Regions from separate parts of the Mesorhizobium sp. J8 genome, predicted to be linked through region 2. Evidence: riboswitches for the same ligand, from Rfam matches in the RefSeq annotation. Region 2 holds a riboswitch; the other holds the start of a gene.

Region 1 (7,344 bases), 1.6 Mb from region 2:
CGAGATCGCCAAGGCGCTGAGCAAGGAAGTGAAGCTCTTGATCCTCGACGAGCCGACGGCGTCGCTCAGCGAAAAGGACAGCCAGGCGCTGCTCGACCTGCTGCTCGAGTTCAAGCGCCAGGGCATGACCTCGATCCTGATCTCACACAAGCTCAACGAGGTGAGCCGCGTCGCCGACCACGTCACCGTGATACGCGACGGGCGCACCATCGAGACTCTGCCGAGACAGGACATCTCGGAAGACCGCATCATCACCTCGATGGTCGGGCGCTCGCTCGACGACCGCTATCCGCCGCGCGAGCCGCAGATCGGCGAGGTCATCTTCGAAGTCAAGAACTGGTCGGTCTACCACCCGATCCATGCCGAACGGCAGGTGATCAAGAACGTCAACCTCAACGTGCGCAAGGGCGAGGTGGTGGGCATTGCCGGGCTGATGGGCGCGGGTCGCACCGAATTCGCGATGAGCCTGTTCGGCCGCTCCTATGGCCGGCACATCACCGGCGAGGTTCTGCTCAGGGGCAAACCGCTCGACCTGTCATCGGTGAGCAAGGCGGTGGAAAACCGGATCGCCTATGTCACCGAGGACCGCAAGACCTATGGCCTCAACCTCATCGACCACATCAAGCACAACGTGACTTTGGCCAACCTTTCCGGCGTTTCCAGCCGCGGCGTCATCGACGACATGCGCGAGATGAGCGTCGCCAACGACTACCGCAAGAAGACCAACATCCGCGCCTCCAGCGTCTATCAGCTGACCGGAAATCTTTCGGGCGGCAACCAGCAGAAGGTGGTGCTGTCGAAATGGCTGTTCGCCGATCCGGAAGTGCTGATCCTCGACGAGCCGACCCGCGGCATTGACGTCGGCGCCAAGTACGAAATCTATACGATCATCGCCCGCCTCGCCGCCGAGGGCAAAGCGATCATCGTCATCTCGTCGGAAATGCCCGAATTGCTTGGCATCACCGACCGCATCTATGTGATGAACGAAGGGCGCATCGTCGGCGAAATGGCGGCAAGCGACGCCAGCCAGGAAAAAATCATGCGCGCCATCGTTCGGGGAGAAGGAAAAAAAGCATCATGAGCACAGAAAGCGCTCCCGCACCGCAGAGCGGCACAGCCGAGGACGTCAAGCAGGGTCCGCGCATCGCCGTCTCGGCGCTGACGACGAACCTGCGCGAATACGGCCTGATCATCGCGCTGATCGTCATCATGCTGTTCTTCCAGTACACGACGTCGGGAACGCTGTTCAAACCGGTCAACCTCTCGAACCTGGTGCAGCAGAACTCGTTCATCATCGTCATGGCGCTCGGCATGCTCCTGGTGATCGTCGCCGGCTATATCGACCTCAGCGTGGGGTCGGTGGCGGGCTTCATCGGCGCGCTCGCGGCGATGATGATGGTGATCTGGCCGCTCGGGATATTCTCCAATCCGCTGGTGGTGTCGATCGTCTGCCTGATCGTCGGCGCGCTGATCGGCGCGGCGCAAGGCTACTGGATCGCCTATCACAAGATACCGAGCTTCATCGTGACGCTTGCCGGCATGCTGATCTTCCGCGGCATCTGCCAGGCGCTGCTCGGCGGCGGCTCTTCGGTCGGCCCGCTGCCGGACAGCTTCAAGGCGCTGAGCTCGGGCTTCATTCCGGACGTCATCGGCCCGCTGACGCTCATTCCGCCGACGGTCAATGCCGCCGGCAAGACCATCGTCGGAAGCGGCTTGACCCTGCACATGACGACGATCGTGCTCGGCCTGATCGCGGTTCTCGCCTACGCCTATTTCGGCTTCCGGACGCGGCGCAAGCGCGAGCGCCACGGCTATGAGGCGGAGCCCTTCCCGCTGTTCGTCATCAAGACGCTGGTCGGCAGCGCGCTTGCGCTGTTCCTGGTCTTCCAGTTCGCCAGCTATAGAGGCCTGCCGGTCGTGCTCTTGGTCATGGGCGTGCTGATCTCGCTGTTCGTCTTCGTCACCAAGCGCATGACCATCGGCCGCCGCATCTATGCGATGGGCGGCAACGCCAAGGCCGCGCAGCTCTCGGGCATCAACACCGAAAGGCTGACGCTACTCGTCTTCATCAACATGGGCGTCCTGTCGGCGCTGGGCGGCCTGATCATCGCGGCGCGCCTCGGCCAGGCCGTGCCGGCGGCGGGCCTCGGCTCGGAGCTCGACGTCATCGCGGCCGTGTTCATAGGCGGCGCCTCGGCAATGGGCGGCGTCGGACAGGTGATCGGCGCCGTGGTCGGCGGCTTCATCATGGGCGTGATGAACAACGGCATGTCGATCATGGGCGTCAATGTCGACTGGCAGCAGGTGGTCAAAGGCCTGGTGCTGCTCGGCGCCGTCATCTTCGACGTCTACAACAAGAACAAGGCTTAAGGGCCGGAGCAAAGTTCAGGAGGCATACGGGTTTCAGATCGCGAAGCTGCCGGCAACCCGTCGGCGTCAAGAAGTCCCGATAAGGACCAGGCTCGCGAGCGCAATCCGGACGAAGAATTTCAACCGTGGCGTGGACCGCTCCACGCTGCGCCGGTTTAGGTTTGCCCGCAGGCAGCCGATAGAAATGAGAGAGGATTGAACATGCTGATCTCCCAGATCCTCGACGACGCCGAGACGATCCGCGTCGTCGCCCGCAATGGCGGCGGCAAGACAAGGGTCATCAACGGCGCGCGCAGCGTCTATTCCCTGGCGATGGAGGCAGCGCGCACCGGCACGGGACTCGAAGCGCTGATCGAGCGCAAGGGTTACGGCGAGACGGTCGATCTCGATGCCGCCTATAAGAGGGGCCGGCTGGTCTCGCCGATCAACCATCCGGACCCGGCACATCTGCATCTCACCGGCACCGGGCTGACGCATCTCGGTTCAGCGGCGACGCGCGATTCCATGCACAAGAAGCTCAGCGAAGGCGGCGAGGAGGAACTCACCGATTCCATGAAGATGTTCCGCATGGGGCTGGAAGGCGGCAAGCCGGCCAAGGGCCAGGTCGGCGTGCAGCCCGAATGGTTCTACAAGGGCAACGGCACGATGGCGGTGGCGCCTGGCGCGACGCTGATGTCGCCGGCCTTCGCCCAGGACGGCGGCGAGGAGCCGGAAATCGCCGGCATCTATGTCATCGGCGATGACGGGGCGCCGTTCCGGGTCGGCTTCACGCTGTCGAACGAGTTTTCCGACCACGTCACGGAGCGGGTGAACTATCTGTTCCTCGCCCATTCCAAGCTGCGCAACGCCTCGTTCGGCCCCGAGATCCTGATCGGTGAGCTGCCGGCCGACATTCGCGGCGCATCGCGCATCTGGCGCGACGGCAAGCTGCTCTGGGAAAAGCCGTTCCTGTCGGGCGAAGCGAACATGTCGCACACCATCGCCAATCTCGAGCACCACCATTTCAAATATTCGGCCTTCCGCCAGCCGGGCGACGTGCATGTGCATATGTTCGGCACTGCGACGCTTTCCTTCGCCGATGGCATCCGAACAGAGGCCGGCGATACGTTCGAGATCGAGGCGCCCGATTTCGGGCTGCCGCTGCGCAATCCGCTGGAGATCGAAAAGCCGGTGAAGGTGGCGGTCAAGGCGCTGTAGCGCCAGGCTGGGAAACAAATGGGCCGGAAACGGATCGGCATCTTGTTGTTGGGCTGGGCGATCGCCCTCGCTTGCATGTCCTCCACGGCTTATAGCGCCGGGAAATGCAGCCCGGAGTCCTACAGCCGGGCCCGATCGGCGATGACGAGCCGGCTTCTAGTCACCGGTTATTCGAAAGCGCAAGTGAGCTTTCTGATGCGCAATACAGATCGTATGACGTTCGCTTTGCGCGCCGACAGGCTGAACGACAAGGCTAAAGCCTGCGGCATCGACTCGGCGCGGGCCTATGTGCTCGAACGCCTGGACAAACAGTTGTTTCCGGTAGGGTCAGGCTCAAGCTCTCCACCTGATCAGACGAAGCTGACCCCAGGATTTTGGGGCAGAAAACACCTGACTGTTCGGGAGCTGCTCTTCATCGGCCACTTTCACGCCTGCTTGGGCGCAGCGAAAGAGTTTCTGTTTCGCGGCTGACCTCCCGCGCCAGATCTCCGCAGAACTCACCGCGCCGCCCTGAAATGCTTCGAGAGCTTCAGGCCCTGCGCCTGGTAGTTCGAGCCGAGATCGGTGCCGTAAAGCGCCTGCGGGGGCTTCAGCATGTGCTCGTAGACGAGGCGGCCGACGATCTGGCCGTGGTCGAGGATGAACGGCACCTCGTGACTGCGCACTTCGAGCACCGCGCGGCTGCCGCTGCCGCCCGCGGCGGAATGGCCGAAGCCCGGATCGAAGAAGCCGGCATAGTGGACGCGGAATTCGCCGACCAGCGGATCGAAGGGGGTCATCTCGGCGGCGTAGAGCGGCGGAACATGGACCGCTTCCCGGCTCACCAGGATGTAGAATTCGTCCGGATCGAGAACCAACTCGCCGGCGCCGCTCTTATAGATCGGCTCCCAGAAATCGACGACGTCCTGCGCGGCGCGCTTGTCGACGTCGACCAGGCCGGTGTGGTGCTTGCCGCGATAGCCGACAAGGCCGTCCTTGTCGCCGTCGAGGTCGATGGAGAGCGCGATGCCGCCGCCGGAAATGTTGGGCGGCTCGGTGGCGACCAGCATCTCGGCGCGATGAAGGTCGCGCAGCTCGCTCTCCGAGAGCACCGCATTGCCGGTGCGGAAGCGTATCTGCGACAGGCGCGAGCCGGCGCGCACGACGATCGGGAAGGTGCGCGGGCTGACTTCGAGATAGAGCGGGCCGTGATAGCCGGCGGCGATCTTGTCGAACTCGTGGCCGCGATCGGTCATGACGCGGGTGAAGATGTCGAGCCGGCCGGTCGAGCTCTTGGGATTGGCTGAGGCCGAAACCTCGCCTGGCAATGCCAGGCTTTCAAGCAAAGGCACGATGTAGACGCAGCCGGTTTCCAGCACCGCGCCCCGGGTGAGGTCGATCTCGTGCAGCTTCAGCCGTTCCAGCTTGTCGGCGACCAGGTGATCGGGCCCCGGCAAGAAGGAGGCGCGCACGCGATAGGCCTTGTCGCCGAGCCTGAGATCGAGGCTGGCCGGCTGGATCTGGTCGGCGTCCAGCGCGCGCGGCGACTTCAGCGCGCCGGCTTCGAACAGCGCCGCGATGTCCTGATCCGGAAGAATGCCTGTCTGCCGCAAAGGCTGGCTCCGTTCACAAGGCCGGGCGAGGATCTATGCAGGCTCTTGCCGCCCGGCTGGTACAAACCTCTTAATGAAGCCGGCAATTGACGCAAGCTCGGCGCTCATTTAAAGGGTCGTTATCCCGTGGTGATTTGGCCGGTCGGCTTGCAGCCACGTTAAACAAGTCGCTAAAGGACCGTCGAGCCGCAAGGCTATATGGACCGGTTGCGACTTTCGCGGCCGGTTTTTTTGTGTCTGGAAGCAGGGCTATGAGCACCAAGAAGCGCAACTGGAAACCTCAGACGGCACTCGTGCATGGCGGAACGCTGCGTTCGCAATATGGCGAGACCGCCGAGGCGATGTATCTCACCCAGGGCTATGTCTACGAGACGGCGCAGGCGGCGGAAGCCCGCTTCAAGGGCGAGGAGCCGGGCTTCATCTATTCGCGCTACGCCAACCCGACCGTCGATATGTTCGAGAAGCGCATGTGCGCGCTGGAAGGCGCCGAGGATGCCCGCGCCACCGCCTCCGGCATGGCCGCGGTTTCCGCAGCCCTGCTCTGCAGCGTGAAAGCCGGCGACCATATCGTGGCGGCGCGCGCGCTGTTCGGCTCCTGTCGCTGGGTGGTGGAGACGCTGGCGCCGCGTTACGGCATCCAGGCGACGCTGATCGACGGCACCGACGTCGCCAATTGGGAAAAGGCGGTTCGGCCAAACACCAAGCTGTTCTTCCTGGAAAGCCCGACCAATCCGACGCTGGAGGTGGTCGACATCGCCGCGGTCGCCAAGCTCGCCAATTCGATCGGCGCGCGCGTCATTGTCGACAATGTCTTCGCCACCCCGCTGCAGCAGAAGCCCTTGCTGCTCGGCGCCCATATCGTTGTCTATTCGGCGACCAAGCACATAGACGGCCAGGGCCGCTGCCTCGGCGGCGTCATCCTGTCGGACAAGAAATGGATCGACGAGAACCTGCACGACTATTTCCGTCACACCGGCCCGAGCCTGTCACCCTTCAACGCCTGGACGCTGCTCAAGGGTCTGGAGACGCTGCCGCTGCGCGTGCGCCAGCAGACCGAAAGCGCCGGCAAGATCGCCGATTTCCTGGCCGGGCGGCCAGAGATCGCGCGCGTCATCTATCCGGGCCGCGCCGATCATCCGCAGGCCGATGTCGTCAAGAAGCAGATGTCTGGCGGGTCGACGCTGATCTGCCTTGACGTCAAGGGCGGCAAGCAGGCGGCCTTCGCCTTCCAGAACGCGCTCGACATCGTGCTGATCTCGAACAATCTCGGCGACGCCAAGAGCCTGATCACACATCCGGCGACGACGACGCACAAGAACCTGAGCGACGAGGCGCGGGCCGAGCTCGGCATAGGACCGGGTACACTCCGGCTTTCCGTCGGCCTGGAAGACGCCGACGATCTGCTGGAGGACATCGAGCAGGCGCTGAAGGCGGCAAAATAAACCTGTAAACACCGCGGGCGATCGCTTCAGGCGATCTCCTCGAGCTCCGTCAACTCGCGGGTGCGGATGGTCATGGCGTTGCCGCGCCATTCGACAGCGCCGCCGAACCAGGCGCGCGCCCAGACGGCAGGCAGCATCGCATCGCGCACGATCATCGCGGTGACGCTGCGTGGCGACAGGTACCAGCCCTTGGCAGCGGCCAGCAGGCACTCCGGCAGATAGGCGATCGCCAGCGCGCACAAAGCCGTCGTGGGCAGGCTGACGCCTGCGCTTGCCGCAGCAACCAGCGCCAACAGCAGCGGCACCGCGGCGCCGGTCAGGATCTCGGGCGCGAAGAACAACGGGAACGTCACCCGGCGCAGTCGCGCCCAGCGCGTCTGCCGCGACCATATCTCGGCGAAGCTGCGCAGGCCCAGCGGCTGCTCGAAGGGCGAGGCGACAAGATGGACGCTAAGGCCAAGCCCATTGACCAGCTTGGTGGCCGCCGCATCTTCGGCGATCTCGGCGGCCAAAGCCTGGATGCCGCCGTTTGCATCCAGCATCGGCCTGTTCCAAAGCATGCTCTTGCCCTGGGCAAAGCCGAGGCCGAGCGCTTCGCCGGCATATTGCCAGCGCGCCTGCAGCGTGTTGAGGAAGGCGCATTCGACTTCAGCCCAAAAACCATCGGGCCGCGAGCCGATCGGCGTCGAGCAGACGAGGCCGGTATCCGGCCGCCAGGCCGCCATCAGGTGCTGCACATAGTC
Region 2 (7,344 bases):
CAGGAAGGTCTTGAGCGCATCGACGACGCCGCGATTGGCTTCCTCGGTGCCGACGCTCATGCGCAGCGCGTTGGGGAAGCCGTAGCCGGTGACGCGGCGCAGGATGTAACCGCGGGCGCTCAGATAATCGTCCGCGGCCGCCGCCGAATGCTTCTGGTCGTCGGGAAAATGGATCAGCACGAAATTGCCGACGCTGGGCGTGACGCGCAGGCCGAGTCCGGTCAGCTCGGCGCTGAGCCAGGCCAGCCATTTCTCGTTATGCGCCACGCTGCGCTCGATATGGGCGCGGTCGCGGATCGCGGCGATGCCGGCCTCGATCGCGGTGGCGTTGACGTTGAACGGGCCGCGGATGCGGTTGATCGCATCGACGATATGCGCCGGCCCGTACATCCAGCCGATGCGGGCGCCGCCGAGGCCGAGCTTGGAGAAGGTGCGGGTCATCACCACGTTCTCGGAGCTGCCGGCGAGCTCGATGCCGGCTTCGTAGTCGTTGCGCCGTACATATTCGGCATAGGCGGCGTCGAGCACCAGGAGCACGTTCTTCGGCAATGCCGCGTGCAGCCGGCGCACTTCCTGGAACGGCACATAGGTGCCGGTCGGATTGTTGGGATTGGCGAGGAACACGATCCTCGTCTTGGGCGTCACCGCGGCAAGGATCGCGTCGACATCGGCGCGCTCGTCGGTTTCCTTCACCGCGACCGGCTTGGCGCCGGCCGCCTGGATGTAGATCTTGTAGACCATGAAGGCGTGTTCGGTGAACACGGCCTCGTCGCCCGGCGCGAGATAGGTCTGCGCCAGGAGCCCCAGGATCTCGTCGGAGCCGTTGGAGCAAATGATGTTCGCCGGATTGAGCCCATGCACATCGGCGATCGCCTCGCGCAACCGCCGTGCCGTGCCGTCGGGATAGACGTCGAGCTTCGCCGCAACCTCGCGCGCGGCCTCGATCGCCTTCGGCGAGGGTCCCAGCGGATTTTCGTTCGACGACAGCTTGTAGACCTTCGTCACGCCGGCCGGGGCAGTGCTTTTTCCCGGTACATAGGCCTCGATGTCCATGATGCCCGCGCGGGGCGTCGGACGGGGCTGATCCTGCTTCATGTCACAAATCCGTCGAGAAGGCCTTCAAGGCCGCAGCGGAAATACAGGCCACGGGCTGGAATGTCGAGTGCCGCCGCTTGGCGTAAGCGGGCCGCCCGCCAGCAGGCTACCCGTTGACGAAGCGCGGCGCTGGTCCTAGAAGGACTGCCAGACTTCCGTGGTGATTTGGCCGGTCGGCTTGCAGCCACGTTAAACAACTTGCTAAAGGGCCGTTTGCAACCTGTAACCGGCTTTGCGACGGCAAGCCGGTTTTTTGTTGTCCGCTCCCGGCCGGACACCGCATCGGGACAAGACCGATGCGGCACAGGATTGAGGACGGACATGGCCGCTCAGCGCGCTGCAAGAACCAAGGACGAGGTCGACCATCCGTCGAGCCCGGTGCTGCAGTTTGGCCCCGACAAGCCGCTGAAGCTCGACGCGGGCACGCTGCTTTCTCCTTTCCAGATCGCTTACCAGACCTACGGCAGCTTGAACGACGCGCGCTCCAACGCCATCCTCGTCTGCCACGCGCTGACCGGCGACCAGCACGTCGCCAACACCAATCCGGTGACCGGCAAGCCGGGCTGGTGGGAGGTGCTGATCGGTCCCGGCAAGATCATCGACACCAACCGCTTCTTCGTGATCTGCTCCAATGTCGTGGGCGGTTGCCTCGGCTCGACCGGCCCGGCCTCGACCAACCCGGCGACCGGCAAGCCCTATGGGCTCGACCTGCCGATCATCACCATCCGCGACATGGTGCGCGCGCAGGCGATGCTCATCGATCATTTCGGCATCGAAAAGCTGTTTTGCGTGCTTGGCGGCTCGATGGGCGGCATGCAGGTGCTGGAATGGGCAGCAAGCTATCCGGAGCGGGTCTTCTCGGCGCTACCGATCGCCACCGGCGCCCGCCATTCCTCGCAGAACATCGCCTTCCATGAGGTCGGCCGGCAGGCCGTCATGGCCGATCCGGACTGGCATGGCGGCAAATATCTCGATTTCGGCAAGCGGCCGGAAAAGGGGCTGGCCGTCGCGCGCATGGCCGCCCACATCACCTATCTTTCGGAAGCCGCGCTTCACCGCAAGTTCGGCCGTAATTTGCAGGACCGCGAGGCGCTCACCTTCGGCTTCGACGCCGATTTCCAGATCGAGAGCTATCTGCGCCACCAGGGCATGACTTTCGTCGACCGCTTTGACGCCAATTCCTACCTCTATCTGACCCGCGCGATGGATTACTTCGATCTTGCCGCCGATCACGGCGGGCGCCTCGCTGACGCCTTCGCCGGCACCAGGACGCGCTTTTGCCTGGTCTCCTTCACCAGCGACTGGCTGTTCCCGACCGAGGAGAGCCGCTCGATCGTGCATGCCTTGAACGCGGCGGGCGCTTCCGTCTCCTTCGTCGAGATCGAGACCGATCGCGGCCATGACGCCTTCCTGCTCGACGAACCGGAACTGTTCGCGGCCATCAACGGCTTCATCGCCTCGGCGGCTCGCGCCAGGGGGCTCAGCCTATGAGCGTCAATCGCGCCCAGCGTGTCGACCTCGAAGTCGTCACCGACCTCATTCCGGCCAATTCGCGCGTCCTCGATGTCGGCTCCGGCGACGGCGTGCTCCTGGAACTGTTGCAGGAGACCAAACAGGTCGACGGCCGCGGGCTGGAACTGTCGCAGCGCGGCGTCAACGAATGCGTGGCGCGCGGGCTATCGGTCATCCAGGGCGACGCCGACACGGATCTGAAATTCTACGCCGACAAGGGCTTCGACTTCGTCGTGCTCTCGCAGACGCTGCAGGCGACGCGTAACCCGAAGATCGTGCTCGACGAGCTGCTTCGGATCGGCAACCGCGCCATCGTCTCCTTCCCCAATTTCGGTCACTGGCGCGTGCGCTTTTCGCTGCTGATCAAAGGCAGGATGCCGGTCACCAAGGATCTGCCCTATTCCTGGTACGACACGCCCAACATCCACTTCTGCACCATCCGCGACTTCGTCAATTTGTGCGAGGAGCTTGGCGCGACCGTCGAAAAGGCGACCGCGCTCGACGCCAACGGCCAGAAGATCGGCCTGTCGATGCCATGGTGGTTCTGGAACTTCTTCGGCCAGCAGGCGGTGTTCTTGCTGAAGCGCTGACGCTCGATGCGCCCTCATCCAAGCACATCCGTAGCCTTGTGCGGATGCTCGACGCCGTCGACAAAGATCACGTCCGACTGCGAATTCTCGGTGCGTAGCGAAAGGATCGCCTGATAGGCCGGCGAATTGTACCAGTCCCGTACATGCTGCCTGTCCGGGAACTCGATGACGATCAGGTGCCCTGGCCAGTTGTTCTCGACAAGCTCGACATCGCCGCCATGGACAAGGAAACGTCCGCCGAACGGCGCCAGCGTGGCGTCTATCTTCTCAAGATATTCGATCATCCAGGGACCCGGCGTGACTTGGCGCATATGGGCAACGGCGTAGGCGGTCATGGTGCTGCTCCTTGATGGGTCGAAGCCGATCACCCGGCCTCGTCGGGATCACCATGCGGGAACCAGCTAGTCCGGTCGATTACCTCGGGCGTCATAGGGACAAAGCCGTCGCTGGGACCTGCTGGCGGACCATCCAATCAAGGCTGAGGCCGATTGTGTTGCCATCAAACCGCAATGTTGCGGAAAAGCCACCAGTTTTTGGGCATTTCCAGGCCGGCCTGGCGTGACACAAAGGTGGCTTTTTTGTAGCGTCGGCCGCAAATCACAGGTGGGACAAGAACATAGCCATCAAACCCATCCGACACACGGAAGAAACGACCGGTAGTGGCAGCCCGATGTCGAGCGAAGACATTCCGCTGATTACGGTGATCACGCCGACCCACAATCGGCGCAGCCAGGTCGTGCGCGCGGTGGAAAGCGTTCTGGCGCAGACACTTACCCGCTTCGAGCATATTGTCGTCGACGACGGTTCGACCGACGGAACGGCCGCCGCGCTCGCCGAAATCCGCGACCCGAGGCTGATCTATGTCGGCGCCAAATGGCGCGGCGCCAACGCCGCGCGCAATGCGGGCATAGAGCGCGCGCGGGCACCGGTCGTGACGTTCCTCGATTCGGACGATGTCTATCTGCCCGACCGGCTGGAGCGGACGCTGGCGCGCTTCGACGCGAACCCTTCGCTCGAGGTCCTCATCAGCTCCTTCGTGTCGCTGAAGGGCAGCCGCAGCACCAAATGCATTAACCGCGAGGCCTTCCTCGACAAGGGCACGCTGCAGCGCGCCCTGGTCTCGCAGACCATCTTCATCGCCGGCTCGGCGATCACCGCCAGGCACGAATCGCTGCTCGCGATCGGCGGCTATGACAGCGACATCACGCGCATGCAGGATCGCGAGCTTCTGCTGCGCTTTGCCCGCCGCGGCGGCGCCCAGTTGTCCGAGGACATCGACTGGAAGAAGTACAATTCGGAGAACTCGATCTCCGGCCGGCGCGACGGCTATGTTGCGGCCTATGCCAACCTGATCGACAAGCACCCCTATATCGCCGACCGCTACCCCGACGTCCCGCCCTACATGATCGCCCGCCAGATCATCGCCGACACGTTGCAGGGGCGGCTGCAGCAGGCCTTTTCCGGCTACCTCGCCAATCGCTCGTCCAAGGCGCTCGGCTATTCGCTGCCGCAGCTCCTGCGCGGCTATGTCGTCGGCCGCCGCTGGCGCCGCGATTGTTATGACGAGTTCCGCGCCAAATACGGCGCCCGGGCGGTCTGAGCGGCTTCTAAACTTCGGTGGTTTCCTTCTTGCGGCGCGGCGCCGCGGGCGGCGGCTCGATCGCCCCTGCCCTGACGCGCGCGGGTTTCAGCGCCGGCGAGCCGGAATCCTTGACGATATTCAGCGAGCGCGGAAAAAACTGGTTGTTGTGCTGACCGCGCCCGATATTGACGATCGCGGTTTCGGGCAGACGCTTCTGCAGCATGGCCAGCACCCGCCGTAGCGTCGGGCCGTCGAACGCGTCGAGCGCTTCGTCGATGATCACCCATTTCGGCTTGCGCAAGGCGAGCCTGGCGAAAGCCAGCGCCCGTTGCTCGTCATCGCCGAGCTCGCGTTCCCACCGCCCGGGATGGTCAATGATGGTCGCCAGCCGATCGAGGCCGACCTCGCCAAGCACCGCCGCGATCTCGGCATCGCTGGCCGGGGCCTTGCCGTTCGGATGGTCGAGGACCTCGCGCAACGTGCCGGCCGGGAAATACGGCACGCGGGGCACGAAGATGGGAGTCTCGCCTGCAGGCAGGCCGATCCGGCCGCTCCCCCACGGCCACAGGCCGGCAATGGCGCGGAAGAACAATGTCTTGCCGGCGCCCGGCTCGCCGGTGATCATGACGCGCTCTCCGGGGCGGATTTCGACATCCGTCTGGGCAAGCTTGGTGCAGCCTTCCGGCGAAGCCACTTCGAGCTTTTCGAAGGTCAGGCTGCCATTGGCGTTTTCGACGAACTGGATGCGCTTTTCCGTGTCGTGCAGCGCATCGGTCTCGGTGAGCGCGATCCGGAAATCGGCCACGCGCATCAGCGTCGCGCGCCAGTCGGCGATGCTGCCGATGTTGTTGATGAACCAGCGCAGCGACGAATGGACCTGGTTGAACGCGCCTACCGCCATCATCAATCCGCCGAACGAGATGTCGCCCGAGAAATACACCGGCGAAGCCACCAGGATGGGCGCCACGACCGTTATCCAGCCATAGGTGTCGGTCACCCAGGCCAGGTTGATCTGCGCGGTGAAGATGCGCCGCATGGCGCCCAGCACCGTGCCGAGGTCGAGCTCCAGCCGGCGCCGGGCGTCGGGCTCGCCATGGTAAAGCGCGATCGCATCGACATTCTCGTTGACCCGCACCATGGAGGAGCGCAGTTCCGCTTCGCGGGTATAGCGCTCGCTGTTGAGGCCGATCAGCGGACGTCCGACCAGCCAGCTCAGCCAGGAGGCGATGCCGGCATAGAAGAAGGCCGCCCAGACCATGTAGCCCGGTATCGCCAATGAATAGTCGCCGATGTGGAAGACGAAGCCGGAAGAAAGCTCCCACAGCACGCCTATGAAGGAGACGAGCAGGATGAAGGACTGCAGCAGTCCGACGCCGAGATCCGTCGACAGATCCGACAAATGGGCCGCATCCTGCTGCATGCGCTGGTCGGGATTGACGCCGATGGCGCCGGCATTGGCAAGCCGGAAGGCCCGCGCCGGACGCATCCATTGATCGATCAGGTCGAGCGTCAGGGCCTCGCGCAACCGCAACCGGATCATCTGGTTGAGCCAGGTCTGGCCGATATTGAGCACCAGAAGTCCGCCGGCGATCATCGCAAAGACCAGAAGCTGGTGTAGGAAATCCGCCATGTCGCGCCGGGCCAGCGCATCGTAGAAAGGCTGGTTCCAGCGGTTGAGCAGGACCTGTCCGATCGAGGTGGCGACGATGACCGCGACGATGCCGATGGAGACCCACGCAAGTTGCCTGCGCACTGGCGAGGTTTTCAGCCCCAGCTTGATCGTCGCCATCTGGTCGGCGAGGCTGCTTGCCTCGACCGAGACGGCGGGTTTTTGCGGGCCCGGCTTTTTATCGGTCTGGTCGTCCATGAAGGATATTCCTGGTTTCCGCCGCGGTCATCATTACCGCGCCGAGCGAAGCATGGTTGGATCGGGCACGTCTCAGATAGGGTGATGATCGCTGCGCGATGCAAGGCGCGGCGGCGATCACGAACGCGTCACTTGGCCAGGCGCGCCGTCGCTCGCGTGCCGGCCAAGCCGCGTTGCCCCCTGTGGCGAGAAGACCGGAACGAAGACACGGCGAGAGGCGCGCTGCGCGACTGGCACGCCCTGATAGAGCCGTTTCTGTGCTTCGACGACGATCACGCCGGAAAAGATCGGCCAGAACCGCCGGCCAGCCTTCTCCAGCACATTGTGGAACCGCATCATGAAACGCCGCGGCGACGGCGGGAAGAACAGCGCATCGCTCCACGTCGCCGGCGTGAAGTTCGCCTCGCGCAGCAATTCGGTCAGTTGGCCGCGCGAGAACGGCCGGCCGTTGCCGAAGGGCGTGTGCTCGAAGCGCGCCCACACGCCGCGCCGGTTGGGCACGACGATGACCACCCTGCCCGCCGGCGACAGCACGCGCCAGATCTCGTTCAGCGTCTCGCGCGGATTTTCGGCATGTTCGAGCGAATGCACCAGGAGCACGCGGTCGATGCAGGAATCGACCAGCGGCAGTTCCTCGTCAAACACCAGTGCCGTCGCCGCCGGCCCGGTCGCCGGCCACACCACCGCGCCCTGCGTCG

The links. Region 2 has a riboswitch for S-adenosylmethionine ahead of metX (homoserine O-acetyltransferase MetX). Riboswitches for the same ligand answer to the same signal wherever they lie in the genome.
Region 1: another riboswitch for S-adenosylmethionine. It lies ahead of MJ8_RS04525 (O-succinylhomoserine sulfhydrylase); the one in region 2 lies ahead of metX (homoserine O-acetyltransferase MetX).

The regions. Positions count from the first base shown of each region.
Region 1 is NZ_AP024109.1:954,977-962,320, reverse strand. Features, by position in the region: gene mmsA (multiple monosaccharide ABC transporter ATP-binding protein) at 1-1,081, shown strand, start outside; gene mmsB (multiple monosaccharide ABC transporter permease) at 1,078-2,370, shown strand; gene araD1 (AraD1 family protein) at 2,572-3,567, shown strand; gene MJ8_RS04535 (hypothetical protein) at 3,586-4,038, shown strand; gene MJ8_RS04530 (2'-deoxycytidine 5'-triphosphate deaminase) at 4,065-5,159, opposite strand; SAM riboswitch at 5,276-5,353, shown strand; gene MJ8_RS04525 (O-succinylhomoserine sulfhydrylase) at 5,411-6,601, shown strand; gene MJ8_RS04520 (ceramide glucosyltransferase) at 6,628-7,344, opposite strand, start outside.
Region 2 is NZ_AP024109.1:6,043,096-6,050,439, forward strand. Features, by position in the region: gene hisC (histidinol-phosphate transaminase) at 1-1,095, opposite strand, end outside; SAM riboswitch at 1,243-1,320, shown strand; gene metX (homoserine O-acetyltransferase MetX) at 1,417-2,586, shown strand; gene metW (methionine biosynthesis protein MetW) at 2,583-3,197, shown strand; gene MJ8_RS28870 (DUF1330 domain-containing protein) at 3,212-3,532, opposite strand; gene MJ8_RS28875 (glycosyltransferase family 2 protein) at 3,868-4,797, shown strand; gene MJ8_RS28880 (ABC transporter ATP-binding protein/permease) at 4,805-6,646, opposite strand; gene MJ8_RS28885 (class I SAM-dependent methyltransferase) at 6,764-7,344, opposite strand, start outside.